One region of the Kistimonas ophiarachnellae genome, then DNA from elsewhere that is predicted to be linked to it. Evidence: predicted binding sites of a transcription regulator. Region 1 holds the regulator's gene; each other region holds the start of a gene.
What was found. Region 1 encodes sigma-54, which starts transcription at its own class of promoters, with help from an activator protein. Its sites were predicted from a motif close to TGGCACNNNNNTTGCTNT; they were not measured.
Positions count from the first base shown of each region.

Region 2: a site for sigma-54 is predicted at 1,728-1,745, ahead of AC27K1_RS18085 (ammonium transporter). Genes of this name have one in related genera too.
Region 3: a site for sigma-54 is predicted at 1,260-1,277, ahead of AC27K1_RS09485 (P-loop NTPase). Genes of this name have one in related genera too.

Region 1 covers NZ_BAAJPA010000021.1:41,484-48,829, forward strand. The annotation lists gene pmbA (metalloprotease PmbA) at 1-377, shown strand, start outside; gene mgtE (magnesium transporter) at 435-1,793, opposite strand; gene AC27K1_RS19995 (HPr family phosphocarrier protein) at 1,920-2,189, opposite strand; gene rapZ (RNase adapter RapZ) at 2,186-3,064, opposite strand; gene ptsN (PTS IIA-like nitrogen regulatory protein PtsN) at 3,225-3,677, opposite strand; gene hpf (ribosome hibernation-promoting factor, HPF/YfiA family) at 3,705-4,013, opposite strand; gene AC27K1_RS20015 (RNA polymerase factor sigma-54) at 4,189-5,688, opposite strand; gene lptB (LPS export ABC transporter ATP-binding protein) at 5,850-6,575, opposite strand; gene lptA (lipopolysaccharide transport periplasmic protein LptA) at 6,660-7,169, opposite strand; gene lptC (LPS export ABC transporter periplasmic protein LptC) at 7,156-7,346, opposite strand, start outside.
Region 2 covers NZ_BAAJPA010000016.1:26,129-33,474, forward strand. The annotation lists gene AC27K1_RS18080 (lipoprotein-releasing ABC transporter permease subunit) at 1-22, opposite strand, end outside; gene AC27K1_RS18085 (ammonium transporter) at 303-1,511, opposite strand; gene rlmKL (bifunctional 23S rRNA (guanine(2069)-N(7))-methyltransferase RlmK/23S rRNA (guanine(2445)-N(2))-methyltransferase RlmL) at 2,007-4,175, opposite strand; gene rmf (ribosome modulation factor) at 4,678-4,887, shown strand; gene AC27K1_RS18100 (quinone-dependent dihydroorotate dehydrogenase) at 4,974-5,993, opposite strand; gene AC27K1_RS18105 (DMT family transporter) at 6,305-7,249, shown strand.
Region 3 covers NZ_BAAJPA010000006.1:172,734-180,079, reverse strand. The annotation lists gene AC27K1_RS09490 (sulfotransferase family protein) at 1-713, opposite strand, end outside; gene AC27K1_RS09485 (P-loop NTPase) at 1,352-2,170, shown strand; gene AC27K1_RS09480 (RNA polymerase sigma factor FliA) at 2,173-2,901, shown strand; gene AC27K1_RS09475 (rhodanese-like domain-containing protein) at 2,997-3,431, shown strand; gene ccmA (cytochrome c biogenesis heme-transporting ATPase CcmA) at 3,569-4,252, shown strand; gene ccmB (heme exporter protein CcmB) at 4,252-4,947, shown strand; gene AC27K1_RS09460 (heme ABC transporter permease) at 5,077-5,814, shown strand; gene ccmD (heme exporter protein CcmD) at 5,870-6,046, shown strand; gene ccmE (cytochrome c maturation protein CcmE) at 6,043-6,510, shown strand; gene AC27K1_RS09445 (heme lyase CcmF/NrfE family subunit) at 6,507-7,346, shown strand, end outside.

The DNA.
Region 1 (7,346 bases):
ACTACCTGTTGAGCACTTATTCTGGCCGTAAGCTGGGTATGCCAAGTACTGCCAATGCGGGTGGTGCACGTAACCTGTTTGTAGACAGTAATGCCGGTGATCAGGAATCGTTGCTGAAACAAATGGGCACTGGCCTGCTGCTTACAGAGCTGATTGGTCATGGCGTGAATATCGTGACGGGGGATTATTCCCGCGGCGCGGCTGGTTTCTGGGTGGAGAATGGCGAGATCCAGTATCCGGTGTCAGAAATTACCATTGCCGGAAATCTCAAAGACATGTTTATGCAATTGCAGGCGGTAGGTAACGATGTGGATCGTCGTGGCAATATCCAGACGGGTTCACTGCTGATTGATGGCTTGACGATTGCGGGAAATTAACCCGTCATAGCCCCATAAAAAAACACCGGTTATCCGGTGTTTTTTTATGGCTGAAGATTATGAATAGAACAGTGTGGCCAGTCCCAGAAAGGACATAAAACCGGTGACATCGGTGATGGTGGTTAACACCACGGAACCGGCCAGAGCAGGGTCAATCTTCAAGGCCTTCAATATCATTGGCAGTATCGCGCCGACCACAACGGCAACCGTCAGGTTAATCACCATGGCCAGCGCAATCACGAGGGCAATTACCGAATCGTCAAACCACAGCATGGCGGCAGTGGCAACGACACTGGCCCAGATCACGCCATTGGACAGACCGACGATAAATTCCCGGGTCACCAGCCAGCGGGTGTTGGAACGTCCGATCTGGCCCAGTGCCATGGCACGAATAATCAGGGTCAGTGTCTGGCTGCCGGCAATGCCACCCATGCTGGCGACAATAGGCATTAGAACCGCCAGGGCAACCACCTTGTCGATTGTATCTTGAAACAGCCCGATCACGCTGGCGGAAATAAAGGCGGTCATCAGGTTGATGCCCAGCCAGGTTGCCCGACGGCGTGCGGTCTTGAATGTCGGTGCAAAGGTGTCCTCGTCTTCATCAAGACCGGCCCGGCTCATCACTGAGTGATCCGCTTCTTCCCGAATAACGTCAACAACATCATCAACAGTGACACGGCCAATCAGGCGATGGTTTTCGTTAATCACCGGCGCGGAAATGAGGTCCTCCCGTTCGAACAGCTGGGCCACCTGGCTGTCCTGCATGTCGGCGGGGATAGCAATGAATTCCGTTTCCATGACCTCACTGATGGTTTTGTTGCCATCCTCAGTCAGTAGTCGGGTCGTGGGCAAGGTGCCGATTAACGTGTCATCCCGGCTGACAACCAGCAAACCATCGAAGGGTTCCGGCAGGGATTCATGACGACGCAGATAGCGTAGTGCGACATCAATGGTGATATCCGGCCTGACCGTGGTGGTGTCGGTATTCATCAGGCCGCCGGCAGTGTCTTCAGGCCATGACAGGACGGCCTCAATCCGCTGGCGATCCTGCTGACTCATTGACGACAGCACCTGGTGGGTGATGGTCTGGGGCAGTTGTTGCAGCAGGTCGGCGATGTCGTCGATATCCTGTCCTTCCAGGATGCCGATCAGTTCCGCCACATTCATGCGGTCAATAAAGAACTGCCTGACATCATCACTCATTTCGTTGAGGACATCACCTTCGTGTTCAACGTCAATGAGTTTCCACAGCAGGCTGCGCTGTCGGGGTGGCGCTGAAGCCAGCAGGTGCGCAGCATCGGCAGGCGACAGGCTGTTCAGCATCTGTTTGACCTGCGTGGAAATGCCTTCCTCCAGTGCCTTGTTGAGGATGTCCAGCTGGTTGTCTGAAAGCGCCAGGGAGTGTTGCTGTGTCATGCCTGTCCTTGACTGCGGATATAGTAGACAGTGGTTATATGTTTGAAGAATAGTCAGTCTGTCAACGGTGGGGCAAGCGGAGAATGCAGCGGGTTGTAATAAATATCCGGGGGCAAGTGCGGGAGATTATTCTCCCTCACCGAAAAAATCATCAATCAGGGCTTGAATGGCCTGAAGCGCCCTGGCTTCATCATGGCCTTCGATCTCGACGGTCAGTTCGGTGCCCTGGCTGGCAGCCAGCATCATCACAGACATGATGCTTTTACCGTCCACCATATTTTGATCACGTCCCACGTCAATGCGGCTGGCAAAGGCGGAGCTGGTCGTGACAAATTTTGCGGCGGCCCTCGCGTGCAGGCCCAGTTTGTTTTTTATCGTAATGGTCTCACGGATCATTGTGCCTGAATCTCTCTGTGCCGAACCTGCGTGTTATTGTGAGCCTGTTGAAACCGTTGCGCGAGTGCTTCACAGACAAAGACTGAACGATGCTGGCCGCCTGTGCAACCAATGGCGATGGTCATATAGCTGCGATTGCCGGCTTCAAAGTCCGGGAGCCAGTGTTCAATAAAGGTGTAGATATCATTGATCATCCGTTCTACGGGCGGTTGACCTTTGAGGAAATCGATAACGGGCTGATCCTTGCCGGTAAATGCGCGTAACGATTCATCCCAGTAAGGGTTCGGCAGGCAGCGGACATCAAAGACATAATCGGCATCGGTGGGAATGCCATGCTTGAAACCAAAGGATTGCAGTTGCAGTGACAGTCCGTGCTCCTGTTTTCCCAGAACCCGCTGGCGGATGGTGCTGCGCAGGTCATGCAGTGACAGGGTGCTGGTGTCTATCCGCAGGTCGGCTAACAGAGAGATGGGTTCCAGTATGTCGGTCTCTCGCTTGATCGCCTCTTCCAGGGAATACTGCTCGTTACTCAGGGGGTGGCGCCTGCGGGTTGAGCTATACCGCTTCAGCAGGGTGGTATCGTCAGCATCCAGAAAGATGATGTCACATTCAATACCCTGTGTTTCAGTGATTTCGCGGTAAATCGATGAGAAATGACTGAGTGCGCCGGGGATATTGCGTGCATCAATACTCAGGGCAATGCGGGGTGACTGTTCACTCGGGTTATTGCGCAGACTGTCTATCAGGCCTGGCAGCAGGTCGGCGGGCAGGTTGTCCACGCAGTAAAAGCCCTGATCTTCCAACGCATGCAGCGCGGCACTCTTGCCTGAACCTGATCGACCGCTGATGACGATCAGCCGGGGGACAGTGGACATTGTTAATTATCCCGTATTTGTTGCTGCCAGCAGGGAACCCGTCAGCCGTAGCGGCAGGCTCCCTGATCAGTTCAAGCATAGGAAAAAATGAAAACAAGAGAAAGAGGTCAAACGACAATGGTTTATCGTTTATGTAAGGTTGGCGTTTCTGGGAGGGACGTTATTCCTCGCAGGTGATCAGCTGGTACAGCATTTCGCTGCTTTCGGCTTTTCGCAGAGCCTCGCAAAGTCCCGGGTTGCTGAATTTTTCAGCCAGTTTTTTCAGCAGTTCCAGATGTTCGTTGATGCTGTTGTCTGGTACGACCAGCGCGAAGATGAGATCAACGGGGTGGCGATCAATAGCATCAAAGTCGATTGGTTCTGCCAGCTGGAGAAATATGGCTGCCGGTTTTTTGCAGGAGGCCAGGCGGCAATGGGGTATGGCGACGCCGTTACCTAAACCGGTGCTGCCGAGTTTTTCGCGGGTGACAAGACAGTTGAACAGATCCTTGGCGTCGATGACGGGATCATGCTGTCCGATCAGGTTGGCGATATATTCGAGGGTGCGCTTTTTGCTGCCACCCTGCACGCCACAGAGGGCGTGCTCGGGCAATAGAATCTTACGAATGCTCATTGGAATGCTGGGAGTAGCGAGGGGTGCTCAATGCGAGCCGGCTCCCTGCATACGATCGAGGTTTTTCTCTTTGTGTTTGAGGATCTGGCGATCAAGTTTGTCGGCCAGAAGATCAATGGCAGCATACATATCTTCATGCTCGGCGGACGCTGCGATATCCGCACCGCGTATGTGGAGCGTCGCTTCTGCAAGCTGTCTGACTTTTTCCACGCTCAGCGTAACCTGGATATTGGTTATGCTATCGCAGTGTTCAGCGAGCTTGTTTAGTTTTTTGGTAACATACTCGCGGAGAGACTCGGTAACTTCGACATGATGTCCGCTGATGTTAACTTGCATGCGTTACTCTCCTGATCACAGGTTCGCTCACATCCGGTTTGCACTCCGTACGAACCGGGCTGACGGCTCTAGTGTACCATTGCTCAGGGGCGGTCGTCTTGGGTTTTTGCGACCTATTTACCGGAATGCGCGTATGTTTGTACGTGCCCTAACCGGTTGTTAGGCACAGCGTAGACTACACCAGCCGTTTTCGTTCGTTAGATGGCGGAATCAGGATGGATTCCCGGTACTTGGCAATGGTTCGCCGTGCGACCTGAATGCCCTGTTCCGCCAGCAATGCGGCGATCTTGTTATCGCTCAGGGGCTTTCTCGGGTTCTCCTGGGAGACCAGTTTCCTGATCAGCGCCCGAATGGCGGTGGAAGAACATTCTCCCCCGGATGCCGTGCTGACATGGCTGGAGAAGAAATATTTCAATTCAAAAATGCCCCGGGGCGTATGCATGTATTTCTGGGTGGTAACACGGGAGATGGTGGATTCGTGCATCTCCACGCTTTCAGCAATATCGTGCAGCACCAGGGGTTTCATGGCTTCCTCGCCATAGTCGAAGAACCCGCGTTGGTAGTCGACGATGCGGGTGGCGACCTTGAGCAGGGTTTCGCTGCGGCTTTGCAGACTTTTGATAAACCAGCGGGCTTCCTGAAGCTGGTTTTTCAGGTAGGTATTGTCGCTGCTGTTATCCGCCCGGCGGATCAGCGAGGAGTAGCCGGTATTGATGCGCAGACGTGGCGACGCATCAGGATTCAGTTCAACAACCCACTCGCCCTGCTTCTTGCTGACCAGTACGTCTGGAATGACATATTCTGCTTCACCGGTTTCAAGGCTGCTGCCGGGCTTCGGGTTCAGGGTTTGGATCAGTTCAATGGCGGCTTTCAGCTCGGGCTCCTTGAGCTTTGCCTTGCGCATGATAGTGGTGTAATCACGGCTGCCCAGACGATCCAGGTGCTGATCAACGACCTGCTTGGCGGCAAGTAGCGCGGGTTCTTCCAGAACGTCAGGACCGTTTAGCTGTATCAGAAGGCATTCGCGTAGATCCCTGCAGGCTACGCCGATCGGGTCAAACTGCTGGATACGACGTAACATGACCTCGACCTCATCAAGTTCGAGTTCCAGTGTCGGATCCATGCCCTCAAGGATGTCTTCCAGAGAGCAGGTCAGATAACCGTCGTCGTTTATTGCATCGATAATCGCCATACCGATCAGGCGATCGGTGTCACTCATCGGGGTCAGGTTGAGTTGCCACTCAAGATGATCCTGCAGGGAATCGGGGGCGCTGCTGCGGCTGGTAAAGTCGTCGTCAGAGCGTTCGCTCTGGGAGCTGGATGAGGATTGGTAGATGTCGTCCCAGCCGCTGTCCACGGGTAGTTCCGTAGGAATCTGATCGCTCCACTCTTCCTGGGATTCCGATTCTTCTGAGGATTTTTCTGTTTTTTCGCCCGCTGCAAAGTCAGTCAGGCCGGTTTCACTGCCGGCATCGCTGTCCTGCGTTGCTGCGTCATCGGCTGAACTGTTTTCAGGCGTGTTTTCCTCCTGTTCAAGCAGCGGATTGCTCTCAATGGCCTGCTGGATCTCCTGTTGCAGATCCAACGTTGACAACTGCAGCAGCCTGATAGCCTGCTGCAGTTGAGGGGTCATGGTCAGTTGCTGGCCAATCTTGAGTTCCAGTGATGGCTTCATGACTCTACCGGTCCTGGTTGCACTACATCTGATTCACGGTTGTCGTTCTTGCTCATCCCTGAGAGCTTGCCAGGTGCCTGTTTGCACCTGCGGCTATTCAGTCTGTTGCGACAGTTATCGCTTTCGCGACGGTATAGTACATGGCTGGATCGGATTTTGCATCAGATACGGAAGTGTTCTCCGAGATAGACGTCGCGAACCTTCTGGTTGGCCATGATGGTGTGACTGTCGCCCTCGGCGATAATGTGACCTTCGCTGACAATATAGGCGTGTTCACAAATATCCAGCGTTTCGCGTACGTTGTGATCGGTGATCAGGACGCCGATGCCGCGATTCTTCAGGTGCTGGATAATCTGCTTGATATCATTGACCGAGATAGGGTCAACGCCGGCGAAGGGTTCATCCAGCAGGATGAAGGAGGGCTCGGTTGCCAGCGAACGGGCAATTTCAACCCGGCGTCGCTCACCACCGGACAGGCTCATGCCGGCACTGTCGCGGATATGCTGGATGTTGAACTCTGCCAGCAACTGTTCCTGCTTCTCCACACGCTGCGCCTTGGTCAGGTCCTTGCGGGTTTCAAGGATAGCCATCAGGTTATCCGCTACGCTGAGTTTGCGGAAAATGGAGGCTTCCTGTGGCAGATATCCAATGCCCGCGCGGGCGCGGCCGTGCATGGGCAGGGGAGTGATGTCCTGGTTATCAATCCGGATCTGGCCGCCATCGGCGTGTACCAGTCCGACAATCATATAAAAACAGGTCGTTTTGCCGGCGCCGTTGGGGCCGAGCAGTCCGACAATCTGCCCACTCTCAATGCTGACAGAGACATCCCTGACGACCTGGCGGCCACCGTACTGTTTTCTGAGGTTGCAGGCTTTAAGCTGAGACATGCTGTCGTTTAACCGCTGTACATCGAAACTCGTTGGAACGGTGATGGCCGCAATATGAAGCGGCCATCCCTGGAAAGGGTCGGTTTACTGGCGAGGCTGGATGACCATCTCGACCCGTTTGCCCTGGTTGGCGCCATCTGCCTTTGCGTTGACGACCTGGGCCTGTTTGTCGTACTCGATCATGTCACCGGTAAAGGTGTCGCCTTTTTGCTCAAGACGGGCCTGCTTGATCAGCTCGACCTTTTCATGATCCAGGTAATACTTGATGGTCTTGCCCCAGGCTTTGAGGAGGCCTTTCTCACTGTCTTGTTCTTCTTCAAAGTAGGCCTTTTTCTTCTTGCCTTCAGAGACGACTTTCTGAATCTGGCGATCCTTTGAATAGATGGTGACAATGTCCCCGGTCAGTTTGGTGGTGCCCTGGGTCATGATGACATTGCCACGGTAGATGGAAATGCCTTGTTTGTCGTCTATGTCGGCGGAGTCCGAAGAGATATGGATCGGTTTTTCCCGATCGCCGGGCAAGGCCTGTGCAGAAGTTGCACCAAACAGTGCCATGGCGGTAACAAGTGAAAGTGTGAGTTTAGCGTGATTCATGTACGCCCCTGACCCTGGACTTCAACTGGATAAAATCCCGTTTATAAAACGCTTTCATACCATTGGCTTTCATCACCCCGCTGGGGCTGATGATGGTGACAGGCCGGTTGGTATCGGCAAAATTCTGACCAGAGTATATGGTCAGAAAGTCTGTGTCCATGCGCAGCTTTTGGGTGT
Region 2 (7,346 bases), on a different contig from region 1:
ATACCGGCAAAGGTCTGAACATCAGGCGCTCCTGCAGCTGAAACCCTGCCCGACGACAAGCCGGGCCAGACGATCGATCACCATTCAGCGGAACAACAGAACCGGCAGATGAATGGCCACGTCAAAGGGATTAATTATGCCAGATAACGCGCAGAAAGGACGATTGTTTCATCCCCTCATCAACATAAACCCTTGAATGATTGAAGGTTTACGCACTTGTACATTAGCTCGATAAAAAGTCACATCCTGCATCCCAACAGAAACAGGACGTGACTGATCAACCCGAGCACTGCACTATCGACTTATTCATCAGAAGTCGCATGAATCTTGTGAATAGAAAGATCCGCCCCCTGATACTCTTCTTCCTCTGACAGACGTATGCCTACCAGCGCTTTGATAGCCCCATAAACAATCAGGCCACCCACAAGTGCAACGCCAACACCAGCGAGAGTACCAATCAGCTGCGCTGTCAGGGATACACCACCCAAGCCACCCAGTGCCGTCGAACCAAAGATGCCTGCTGCAATTCCGCCCCAGGCACCACACAGACCATGTAATGGCCAGACACCCAATACATCATCAATCTTCCAGCGATTCTGCGTCGCTGTGAATGTCCAGACAAATAACGCACCCGCTACTGCACCAACCACCAGAGAACCCGCAGGATGCATAACATCTGAGCCCGCACAAACAGCTACCAGTCCGGCCAGCGGTCCATTATGGATGAAACCCGGGTCGTTCTTACCCACCAGCATGGCGGCCAATGTGCCACCGACCATCGCCATCAGCGAGTTGACTGCCACCAGTCCACTGATGCTGTCAACCGTCTGGGCTGACATCACATTGAAGCCAAACCAGCCGACGGCAAGAATCCAGGCTCCCAGCGCCAGAAATGGTATATTCGAAGGCGCAAACGCAACCAGCTTGCCATTGCGATAACGTCCCTTTCTGTGACCAAGCAACACGACCGCGGCCAGTGCTATCCAACCACCCACAGCATGCACTACCACGGAACCGGCAAAATCATGGAACGGTGCACCAGCAAAACCTTCCAGCCAATCCTGGAAGCCATAGTTACCATTCCAGATCATCCCTTCAAATAATGGATACACCAGGGAAACAATCAGAAACGTGGCCAGTAACTGCGGGTAAAAACGCGCCCGTTCAGCAATGCCACCGGAAACAATGGCAGGTATCGCCGCCGCAAATGTCATCAGAAAGAAGAACTTCACCAATTCATAGCCGTGACTGGCCGTCAAGGTTGCCGCATCTGCCATGAAATCCATGCCATAGGCCACCTGGTAACCGATAAAAAAGTAAGCCAGTGTGGACACACCCAAATCGGTAATGATCTTGGATAGCGCATTGACCTGATTCTTTTGCCGTACCGTTCCTACTTCAAGAAACGCAAACCCTGCATGCATGGCCAGTACCATGATCGCCCCAAGCAGGATAAACAGGGTATTTGTCCCCTGCATCAACGTTTCAACCGCACTCCCAACGTTATCCATCAAACACCTCGTCACCCCTCTTTATCGCGCACCATATCGATTCACCCAAAGATATTGCGCACCAATAAAGATCATTTTTATTTATTATCTTCAGCCTCGACTTTTCACTGTGCAGATAAAAATCTGCTCAAAACGAAGCCACACACGTTCTTCCGTGAATCATTCACCTAATAAGGCTGCATATCAGTGCAACCTAGCCAGTCAACGCACTGCATTAATGCAATAAAAATGCCACGCATTGGGGCAAAGCAAACAAACGATTCAAAATAGATACAAAAAAGCACCAGATAGGAAGGCGATAGAATGCAAAAAACAGAAAATACAAACCTGCAGGCAACAAAAAGGTTTGTAAGCGGGCTATGGGGTATCTGATTGCAAGGTACAGGGACGTACCGAGAGCGACTTCATGCAGGACTGCATGACGGAGCGGCAAGCAGGTACCCCATAGCCTGCGGTGCCCCGATGATCAGGTACACCGCACTACCTATAAAAGTTTTACAGCCTGTGCTGAATCTTCCAGCACTGATGAATACGGCGATTACGCTCAAAATCCTTATCAAGGGTTTCGCTGGTAATATCCTTCACCTCAAACTCATCCATCAAAGATTCATCCAGCTTGAAGCGTCGGTAATTATTGGAGAAATAGAGCGTCCCGCCATGGGCAAGACGCTTCATTGCCAAACGCAGCAACTCAACATGGTCACGCTGTACATCAAACACATCGGTCATGCGTTTGGAGTTGGAGAATGTTGGCGGATCAATATAAATCAGATCATATTGACCTTTAGCATCAGCGAGCCAACGCATGCAGTCCACCTGTTCCAGCTGATGACGATCACTGAAACCATTCAGCGAGAGGTTTTTGCGAGCCCAGTCCAGGTAGGTTTTGGAAAGGTCAACACTGGTGGTCGAGCGAGCGCCGCCCAAGGCCGCATGGACTGTTGTCGCGCCTGTGTAACAGAACAGGTTAAGAAAACGCTTGTCCGCCGCTTCCCGTGCAATTCGCAGACGTAACGGACGATGATCAAGAAAGAGACCAGTATCCAGATAATCGTTCAGATTGACCAAGAAACGACCACTACCTTCTTTGACTTCAAAGAATTCATTTTTGTCAGCCTGACGTTCGTATTGCCTCTTACCGGACTGCTTTGCACGGCTCTTGAGGGCGATATCTTTTGGCGAGACAGACAAAACTTCTGGCAGCGCAGACATGACATCCTGCAATCGTTCAGTCGCTTTTGCCTCATCAATTGATGCCGGTGCTTTGTATTCCTGAACATGCACTTTGTCACCGTACAGATCGATAGCGACGGCATATTCCGGCATGTCCGCGTCATACAGGCGATAGCACTGGATATCCTGACGCTTGGCCCATTTGCTCATCTGCTTGAGGTTTTTACGCAGACGGTTAGCAAACATTGTGGCGCCAGCGGTGAGAGGTGCAGACTGCACTGATGCCTTGTTCGTTGTTTCTTTATCCCTGGCATCGTAACCTGCAAACCACTGTTCCTCATTGGCAAACATCAGCAGCTTACATTCCAGCGCACCGTTATAGAGCGTGTACTGCTTGCGACTGCGAATACCCATGCGACGTCCCAGCCCCGGATTACCGGTAAAGACAGCACCCTGCCAACCTTTAAAGGTGGTTCTGAACTTTTCACCCAGGTTCTGATAGAGATAAACAAGGCTTGCTTCATCGCCCAGACGCTCACCATAAGGTGGGTTCACGACAACCAACCCTTCAGGGCTGTCAACCTGATGCAAGTTTGCCAGCTCGGCTTGTTCGATACGAACCCGTTTTGACAGTCCAGCGCGTTGCGCATTTGCCAATCCCTGCCGGACGATCCACTGGTCCGCTTCGTAGCCCAGAAAGACATTTTTCATGCTATCAAGACCAGCCTGACGACGCTCACGGGCATCACCCATTGCATCGCGCCAGATACTGGGAATGTGGCCGGGCCAGCGATCAAAACCAAAGCGAGTGCGCAAGAGTCCCGGTGCGATATCTGCGGCTATCATCGCCCCTTCCAGCAGGAAGGTGCCGGACCCGCACATCGGATCGACCAGAGAGGCTCCCTCTCTGGCCAATTCACGCCAGCCGGCACGGTAAAGAATCGCGGATGCCAAATTCTCCTTCAGCGGCGCCTTACCGACATCCTGCCGGTAACCGCGCATATGGAGACTGTCACCAGACAAATCGATTCCCACTTGCACCTTGCCTTTATGCAGGCGGACATGAATACGCAAATCCGGGGATTTCGTGGCAATCGACGGACGCTTACCAGTGCGCGCAATCAGCTGATCCACCACGGCGTCCTTGACCAGCAATGCACCAAAATGGGTATTCCGAATTTCAGGGCTGCTACCGGTAAAAGTCACAGCAAGGGTTTTGCCGGGATCAATATGATCATCCCAGTCAACGGTCTGAATACCCGCATAAATGACATCGCGGTCACCAGCCGGGAAATGGGCAACCATCAGCAAGATACGGTTGGCCAACCGTGACCAGAGACACGCCTGATAGGCAACGGCCAGGGAACCACTGAAATAACAGCCGGCAACCGTCTCCCTGACGGTGTCAGCGCCAAAACCCGCCAGCTCCTCAGCCAGCAGTGATTCTATGCCCTTCGGGCAAGAGGCAAAAAATTCCGGGGAAGTACTCATCAGTACCTGCAGCACCCATTCAATTGATTCGGTGGAAAACCATCCTCCCGGCATCAGCAAGATACAGGCTAGTTAAGAGGGAGGATTAGTGAAAGTGAAGTAATGGCGGCATTCTAGCCATGATCCCCGCTAAAAAATATGCGGAATTTTGACATTTATTGTGTTTTTCCCGGAAGAGATATTTCTTCACCCAGACCTTACCGGTCACACTTCCTGCGTAATATCAATGACTTATATAACCAGTCAGCAGGTCTATATAAGCACTCACATTATCAAAACATTGACGCTATTCACAAAGATTCCTCGACAGTCAGGCTCACTTCCTATAGAAATAACCTTGTAGGGTTTCTGTATGACGGAACAAGTTCCGTTTATGCCCTGATTTTTCACTGAAGCAGTACGCAGAAAAAGGAGCTTCAGCGGCAAGACCGACTCTTTCCCACCGATCTCGCGGTCAGGATGGCCCGGGATGTAGTCACCGAAACGGGAGGCAAGACCGACCATGAAAAGACAAAAGAGGGACAAGACCGAAAGAGCCTACACGAAAGGTTATCAAAACGGGCTATCGGGACGGTCAAAGGACATCTGTCCACATGACGAGCTAAACCAGCGACAGGCATGGCTCACGGGCTGGCGAGAGGGCTGGTCGGACCATGTGGATGGTTATACCGGCGTTTCCGGTATACAAAAAAGCAATCAACATTACCTCTGAGTCGGCGTTGATCGCTCAGTATCCGAAAATAGAGTGAAATCAGGGCCCGGTTAAGGGCCCTTGTTGTATCTGGAGACTGGGTAGATTCAGCGGCAGGCTGCTACGGCTTCCGAGGCTTCCCGGATCAGGTCGGGGCCACGATAAATAAAGCCACTGTAAATCTGCACCAGACTGGCGCCCGCCTTGATTTTATCCGCAGCTGATTGCGCATCCATAACCCCGCCCACACCAATGATGGGGAGTTTGTTATCCAACGCTTCCGCCAGTACGCGAATTTTCTGGGTGGAAAGATCAGTCAAGGGCGCGCCACTGAGACCACCGTCTTCATTGGCATTCTTGCAACCCTGAACCGCTTCCCGCTCCAGCGTAGTATTGGTGGAGATCACACCATCAATCTCATAAGCCACCAGCTGGGTAGCGATATCACGAATTTCTTCATCGGTCATATCGGGCGCCAGCTTGATCGCCAGAGGGACATACTTGCCGTGTTCTTTGGCCAGTCTACCCTGTTCTTCTTTGAGCACATTCAACAGTGACTTCAGGGTATCGCCGAATTGCAGCTGACGCAGCCCGGGGGTATTCGGTGAAGAAAGGTTAACGGCCACATAGCCGGAGTGAGCGTAGACCTTGCGCAAGCAGGTCAGGTAATCGCTTTCAGCTTCCTCAACCGGCGTCACTTTGTTCTTACCGATATTCACCCCAATCACGCCCTGATAACGGGTCTTCTTCAGGTTTTCAACCAGGTGATCAACGCCTTTGTTGTTAAAGCCCATCCGGTTGATGATCGCTTCCCGTTCCACAATCCGGAACAGGCGGGGCTTCGGGTTACCCGGCTGCGGCCGCGGAGTTACCGTGCCGACCTCAACAAAACCGAACCCCAGTGAGCCGAAGGCGTCAATGCATTCACCGTCTTTATCCAGACCAGCCGCCAAGCCAACGGGATTATCAAACGTCAGCCCCATCACTTCCGTGGGAACAGACGGCACCGGCTTGAACAGGCACTTGAGCAGTCCGAGACGCTGGGACGCAGACAGCATATCCATGGTCAGGTCATGGGCTGTCTCCGGAGAGAATTGGAACAGAACTTTGCGGGCCAGCTGATACATCGAAACTCCTTGATACCGGGTCGGTGAAATCCGGGCGGATTATAACGGGACTACTACCAAAAACCAGTACAGAAAAGCCATTAAAGTGGCCTCAAAGTGCAACAAGCGATTCCCTCTCAAGCCTTGTCCCATAAGGTTACTGACACCCTCCCTGAAAAAAGAAACATTTCGAAACAGAATTCGTTGAAACTCCCTTCAGCAACACTGATCATGGTCAATGTAACCTGACGGTCAGCACCGTAGTCTCTCAGCCCGGCATGATGCAGGTCATCCTGACAACCCATAGCCCAATAATCTGGACAGAATTTTCGATGGAACAACAATCCCAGCGACAGGCCATGCTCTTTGGCCTTAGCGCCGTCTTGCTCTGGTCGACCGTCGCCACGGCATTCAAGCTCAGTCTGGAATACCTGACACCGATCCAGCTGGTGCTGTTTGCCAGCCTGACATCCGTACTGGTCCTGGGCGGCTGGGTTATTGTCAAAGGTCAGGGAAAGGCGCTCATTCAGACCTTTAAACGTCGGCCGGTCTATTACCTGTTGATGGGGCTGCTCAATCCCTTCCTTTATTACGTGGTTCTGTTCAAAGCCTACGATCTGCTACCCGCCCAACAGGCGCAGCCCCTGAATTACACCTGGGCACTGACACTGACAATTCTCTCTGTCGTGATGCTGGGCCAGCGGCTGACACGCATTGATATCCTGGCCTGCTGCATGGGCTATATCGGTGCACTGATCATCGCCACGGGCGGGAATGTCCTGAGCCTGTCATTTGACAGCCCGACCGGTGTGGTACTGGCACTGCTCAGCACACTGCTCTGGGCGCTGTACTGGATATACAACACCCGCAACACCGACAATCCGGTCATCGCCCTGCTGCTCTGTTTCCTGTGCGGCCTGCCTTTTATTATTGCGGCCAATAGTGTTATGGGTGACCTGACCTGGCACTGGAAAGGCATTGCCGGTGCAATCTATGTGGGACTTTTCGAGATGGGTATTACTTTTGTGCTGTGGCTGACAGCGCTCAAGAAAGCTACCCATATTGCCCGGGTCAGCAACCTGATTTTTATTTCCCCCTTCTTATCGCTGGTCTTTATCGCGTTTATTCTGGGAGAACCGATTCAACCAGCCACCTTCGCCGGTTTAATTATTATTGTTTCTGCGGTTGTGATTCAGCAAAAGCAAAAAACAGTCATTCAAGACAACAAACCAGCCAAAGCCGACGCCAAGGTAGTATCCGTCACAATTGAACAGTAACGAACCTCTCGCCTGAAGACGCCGTTGTCTGTCATGCGAGCTTAGCAAAACGAGTCCTGACCAACCCGTTATCACTGGAAGTACAACAACCCCTGCC
Region 3 (7,346 bases), on a different contig from region 1:
GAAACAGCCATTTTGTTTTCATCTGTAGTATTGCCTTCAAGTAAATCAGCCTCAAATTCTTTTTTATACATCGCTGTGAATAATTTTACGGCGTTGAGTTTGTCTGAAAAAAATGACGCAACCCAAACAAAGGGAATCTCTTTCTTATATTCAGGTCTAAATAGAACGGATTTGGCGCTTTTTGCCCATTGTTTCCCTTCTCGAGTTGTTAAGATTACTTTAGCGTCAGGAAATATTTCTAATAAATCCTTCACCATTAGTGCTGATGGGTAATCAATAAGCCCATTCATACCCTCGAGGGCGCCATATAAATATTTGAGCTCTTTTGTTTCTTTGTATTTTTTCCAGCATACGGTTGAATCAGGATCGGCAAACATATCCAGACCATGATAAACAGGCATGAATCCTAATTCATTCAGGGCTTCCTGTAAACTAACAGTCCCGGTACGACTTAATCCAGCGCCAATAATTTTTATGTCTGGTTTTTTAGCGTTGCTTGCTCTGGCTTCAACTCTTCTCTCGCGTATGTCCATTTTATGGCAGCAATAATGATATAGTGCTCCGAGAGCGCTGGTAACAAGTGCTCCGGCGCAAATGTTCGTCATGCTACTATCCGGATCATTCTCTGAAAAGAGTATTTGATTAGCCAGCAGGGTGGCTGAAACTACAGCGGTAGCTGCGAATGTCACGCAATAATTCATATTGTTAAACATATTAAGCATCCTGTCAGTTGTTTCAATCTCGGATTTTCACGTTTTTATAAAACGGATTTTCCGGACTGTTAAGTGAAAGGTCATACACCGTAAGCGCACTCTGAATGTTCTGGAATCAAAAGTTCACTCAGGAATACGCCTATATACAAGGACATCCCTTTGTGTCATCAGTTCCTGAGAGGTTGGCTAAAATGGCTGTATTAGTTCTTCCCCGTGACCATCAAAGCCTTCGTATAGTAAATGCAGGTATCAATCATTTTTTTGCAGCATGCAGACCAGTGAAAATGTTTTGCTAGAGGGGCCCATTAAGCACTTGACGGTTTATTAAGCCATCAGCTTGAAGATAGTTTCTTTGATTTTCCTTGTGTGTTTCCAATAACGGGCATTTGTAGATGCCGGGAAAATGTCACCTGATGACTGGTGAGTCAAAAAAACATCCTGATAATTGAGGAGTTATCGGGCTTATAGGGTTGTATTCTTTTTGTGATTTCAAATAAAGCCAATAAAAACATATAGATATATTTTATTGGGTCTGTTTTTTTATGTTGGTACATCTCTTGCAATTATTAATTTGCTGACGCCAAGGAATGGCGTTAGCTGAATCTATCCCATGACAACTAACGGACCGTAAAGGAACTATGGACGTTAAACCAGTGAGAGTCGCTGCGATTGCCAGCGGCAAAGGTGGTGTAGGGAAAACCAGCTTTTCCATTAACCTGGCCGAAGCGTTAAGTCGTGCCGGCAACCGTGTCTTGTTAATGGATGCTGATTTTAATCTTGCCAATGTGCACCTGATGCTCGGGCAGACGCCGGAGCAAACCATCGCGGATGTGATGGCAGGGCGGTGCTCGATTGCCGACACCTTTCTGTCAGGACCGGCGGATGTGAAAGTGGTGCCCGGCGCCAGGGGCGGAGGTGATCTCGCCGGCATCAATGAGACCAGCCTGCTATCGCTGATCCAGTCTGTCGATGATATTGCTGACCAGGTTGATATCCTGCTGCTGGATACCGCCGGTGGTTTCCGGGAGCGGGACATGCGCCTGGTAGCAGCCGCATCGGATGCCATGGTGCTGGTCACGCCGGACAAGGTCACCATTGCGGATACGGCGGACTATATCCGTACATTGCGTCTGCAATATGGTGTTCAGCATTTCAATGTTGTGACCAACATGGTCAGGAGTCAGCGTGAAGGCTCGCAGCTCATCCAGGCGTTGCAGTCGCAGATTGGCTTTGACCATGACCTCGTGATTCGTCATGCCGGCACCTTGCCTTACGACCCTGCAGTGCGCAAGGCCAGTGATCGTGCCATGACGCTCTTCCAGACTGCTCCCGACTCCAAGGTTTGCCGTGGTATGCGCTCTATTGCCGATGGCATGAGTCAGCACTCACGTGTTTATTACCCGAGGGGCGGGATGACCTTCTTCTTCGAGAACCAGGTTCTCGCAGGAGGGTGTTAGCCATGGAAGCGTTGATTCGGGAAACGGCGGAAAAACGCGCCAGTCGGCGAACGTATGCCGAGTTGGTTGAGCGACATACGCCGCTGGTCAAACGGATTGCCCGTCACCTTTCTGCCAGGATGCCCGCCAGTGTGCAGCTCGATGATCTTGTGCAGGCTGGTATGGTCGGCTTGCTGGAAGCGGCGCGGAAATTTGATGTCGACAAGGGAGCGAGCTTTGAAACCTTTGCCGGTATTCGGATTCGCGGCGCCATGCTGGACGAGATTCGTCGGGGAGACTGGGGGCCTCGTTCGGTGTATCGCAATAGCCGACGTGTCAGCGAAGCGATTCGTGCGGTAGAGGCGAGGCTTGGGCGTGATTCACGGGATTCTGAAGTCGCGGCAGAAATGGATGTTTCTCTGGAGGAATACTTCAACATCCTGCAGGACTTGCGTGGCTGCCGATTGTTCAGTTTTGAGGATATGTTCGATAGCGAGGAGTCGCGCCTGCAACGCCGCTCAGAGAACAATGCCCCGGAACTGGATCTGCAGACGGAGAAGTTCCGCAAGGCCTTGGGGTCTGCCATTGAGACCCTGTCAGAGCGGGAGCAGCTGGTGTTGAACCTCTATTACGAAAAGGAACTGAATCTCAAGGAAATTGGCAAGGTGCTGGGGGTCAGCGAGTCGCGGGTCAGCCAGATCCACAGCCAGGCGGCGTTAAGACTGAGGGCCCGGCTGCAGAACTGGACTTGAAATGCCAGTACTGCAGTCAGGTTGTTTCTGGGCTATGTCTTGCCGTAAGCGGTCAGGAAGACCGTGTGGTAAGCAGTTATACAAGGACGTATCGGATGCAACAAATCATCAGTGTATTCAGAAGTGTGGTGCTGTTTATGGCATTGCTTTGGGGACAGGCGGTAGCGGGTGAAGCACCGGAGCATGTTGAGGGGGCAACTACCGTTAATACGGCCCAGGCCAAGCGACTACATGAATTGGGAGCCATGTTCATTGATATTCGCACTCGCCGGGAATGGAACTGGGGACATGTTGAGGGGGCGCATCACCTGGGGCTCAAGTCAACCTTTGCCCTGCTTTACCATGATGGTTTCATGGATCGCAAAACACCGGTGGTGATTTATGGCAGTGGGACTCACCGGATTCGTGCAGCCTTTGCATCATACCTGGCGGTTTTATGGGGCTACGAAAAAGTATTTTATTTCCGGGAAGGCTATTTTTCCTGGTTGGCGTTTGACTTGCCTGTCGTCATGCGCAGCGACAAACAGTAACGACAGAAGATAGCCGGGTTACGGTAATAAGCATCGTGACTCGGTAAATACCCCATGATGACTTCCTGTTTTTGCAAAATCCTGCCTCTTTCTATATAAAGTCAGCTCACTATAACTGCTGGTTTTAACGCATCTGCATGACCGCCGTCACACCGAACGATCCTCTGTTAAGACTCAGGCAACTGTGTTGCATTCGGGATGATCGAGTACTGTTTTCTGAGCTGGCACTGGATCTCGGACCGGGTGAAATTGTTCAGGTGACGGGGCCGAATGGCTCCGGCAAGACTACGCTGTTGCGCATTGTGTCCGGATTATCGCTTGATTTTGATGGCGATATTACTTGGTGTGGTACTACGGTTGAGCGTAACCGGCTGGCCTTCCAGCAGGACCTGTTGTTTATAGGCCACCAGGTGGGAATCAAGCCAGCCTTAACGCCAGAGGAAAACCTCCGGGCTGTGATGGGAATGCATGGGCATTATACGAATAAGGCTATTCTCGGCGCGCTCGGTAAGGTCGACCTTTATGGGTTTGAGGATGTGCCCTGCTATCAACTTTCAGCGGGGCAGCAGCGACGGGTAGCGCTGGCACGTCTGCATCTCAGTCAACAGCGCTTGTGGATACTCGATGAACCGTTTACCGCCATTGACCGTGCCGGTGTCAAGGCGCTGGAATCCTTATTGATCAGCCATGCTCAGCAAGGCGGGATGGTGATGTTAACGACTCACCATGAGCTGGGTATTCAGTATCAGGGCTTGAAACGGCTTGATCTTGCTGAGTTGCTGTCTTCTTCGGATCATTCATTAGCAGTAGAGGCCGTGTAATGACTGAATCGACAGCCCCTTCTGTTTTTCACGCTTTTTGTCAGGTGTTGTCCCGGGATCTCCGGCTGCATTTCCGTCAGCGCGGTGACCTGATGAATCCACTGGTGTTTTTTATCCTGGTGGCCAGCCTGTTTCCGTTAGGCGTTGGTCCTGAATCCAAAATGTTGACCATGATTGGCAGCGGCATCATCTGGGTGGCCGCGCTGTTGGCGACATTGCTGTCTTTGGATAGCCTGTTCCGGTCTGATTTCGATGATGGTTCTCTTGAGCAGATCATGCTCAGTCCGCAGCCGCTTTATGTGTTAGTGATGGCGAAAGTGCTGGCCCACTGGTTAGTGAGTGGTTTGTTGCTGGTGATTCTGTCACCGGTGCTGGCCGTGATGTTTCATTTGCCCGCGTCTGCCTTCCCTGCGTTGATTGCCACCTTGATGCTGGGTACGCCACTTTTGAGCCTGCTGGGGGCAATTGGTTCAGCCCTGACAGTCGGTTTGAAAAAGGGGGGCGTGTTGATGTCGCTCCTGATTTTGCCGCTTTATATCCCGGTGTTGATCCTGGGAACGGGCTGCATTGACGCAGCGGTGAACGGGTTGGCCTGGAGCGGTTACCTGCTCTGGCTCGGCGCCATGCTCATGCTGGGTGTGACGTTTGCACCCTTCGCCATCAGTGCGGGATTACGGATCAGTATCAGCGGTTAAGTGAGTAAATGACGCAGTCATGGTAGTATTGCGCCAGATCAACGAAGCGCCATGAGGGGAACGGTTTATATGGTATTTACGGTAAATACCCATATTATGGCGCGACAGAACAGAAAGTTACTATAACGTATGCGCTGGACATTTTTTCACAAGTTTGCTTCGCCAAAGTGGTTCTATGACATCAGTGGTCGGTGGTTGCCGTGGATCGGTTTGCTGGCGTCTGCGCTGATCCTGATCGGGGTCGGCTGGGGGCTGTTCTGGACGCCGCCGGATTACCTGCAGGGTAACAGTTACCGCATTATTTTTATTCATGTGCCGTCGGCATCGCTGGCCATGTCGGTTTATGCCGGGATGGCGATCATTGCCGGTATTGGCTTTATCTGGAAAATCAAACTGGCAGATATGGCGGCCAAATGCCTGGCGCCTATCGGTGCATCTTTTTGTGCGCTGGCGCTTCTCACCGGGGCGATCTGGGGGAAACCGACCTGGGGGACCTGGTGGGTATGGGATGCCCGGCTGACCTCGGTATTGATCCTGATGTTCCTCTATCTCGGTTTGATTGCGTTGCGTGAAGCGATGAACAGTCAGGATTCCGCTGCGCGTGCCTGTGCCATTCTCGCACTGGTGGGGCTGGTGAATCTTCCGATCATCAAGTATTCCGTTGAATGGTGGAATACCCTGCATCAGGGGCCGTCCATCAAGGTGACGGGCGAAACTACCATGGCGCCGGAAATGCTGACGCCGTTGTTGATTTCCATCGCCGGTTTTTACCTGTTCTGCCTGTTCGTCTTTCTGTTGCGACTACGTGCGGAAATACTGGAGCGGGAACAGCGAACGCGCTGGGTTAAGCAGCTGGTGGCGTCCTGAAAGACATCGGTGTGAATACGAGTAAAAGACTAAGACGGGCATAGAAGGACGATAGATGTACTTTGAAACGTTTGACAGCCTGGTTCAAATGGGGGGACACGGTCCTTACGTCTGGACATGTTATCTGATCGCGTCACTGGTGGTGGGGTACAACCTGGTCAGCCCGTTGCGCGCACGTAAGCGGGCTATGGATGCCATTCGTCGCCGTATCCGCCGGGAGGAGAGGGCATGAAAGCGATTCGTAAACAACGCCTTTTCCTGTTGCTGTTTATTCTTATCGGTGCCGGTATCGCTGTTGGACTGGTTTTGATGGCGCTGCAGCAGAATATCAACCTGTATTATTCCCCGGCCCAGATGATCGGCAAGGAAGCGCCCACTGACGTGCAGATCCGTGGTGGTGGCCTGGTGGTAGCAGGTTCTGTTATTCGTGATCCGGAAAGTCTGAATGTCGCCTTTGATATCACCGATGGTGCTGGCACGATTACCGTGAAATACACTGGTATCCTGCCGGATTTGTTTGCGGAAGGTCAGGGCATTGTGGGAACTGGCAAGCTCGGCAATGATGGTATTTTCTATGCCGAGGAAGTGCTGGCGAAGCATGACTCCACCTACATGCCGCCGGAAGTTCAGGATGCAATAGATAAAGCGCATGGGCAGCCCGAGAAAACCGTGACCTACAGGGAGTCCGGCGCATGATTCCAGAACTTGGGCAGTTGTCGTTAATTATCGCGCTATGCTTTGCCGTTATCCTGTCTGTTGTGCCATTGGTGGGCACATTTACCGGGCATCGAACCTGGCAGGCGCTAGCTAAGCCGCTTAGCTGGGGACAGTTTTTTTTCCTGCTGATTGCCTTCCTGATTCTGGTTGAAGCCTTTGTCGCGGATGATTTCACCGTGGCTTATGTGGCGCGGAATTCGAATACCCTGTTGCCATTGCCTTTTAAGGTCAGTGCAGTCTGGGGCGCGCATGAGGGCTCACTCCTGCTATGGGCGCTGATTCTGGCTGGCTGGACGTTTGCCGTGAGCATTTTCTCACGCTCGTTGCCAACGATTATGTTGGCACGTGTGCTGTCTGTGATGGGAATGGTCAGTATCGGCTTTTTGCTGTTCATGATTGTGACATCCAACCCGTTTGAGCGGGTGCTGCTGTATCCGCCGACAGACGGCGCCGATTTGAATCCTTTGCTGCAGGATTTTGGTCTGATCATTCATCCACCGATGCTGTATATGGGGTATGTCGGATTTTCAGTGGTGTTTGCGTTTGCCATTGCGTCCCTGCTGGGCGGGAAGCTGGATGCCGCCTGGGCTCGCTGGAGTCGGCCCTGGACCATTGTTGCCTGGGTCTTTTTGACGCTCGGTATTTCTCTTGGCAGTTGGTGGGCATACTACGAACTTGGCTGGGGCGGCTGGTGGTTCTGGGATCCCGTTGAAAACGCCTCCTTCATGCCCTGGCTGGCGGGTACCGCGTTGATTCATTCGCTGGCCGTGTCTGAAAAGCGGGGCATGTTTAAAAGCTGGACAGTGTTGCTGGCG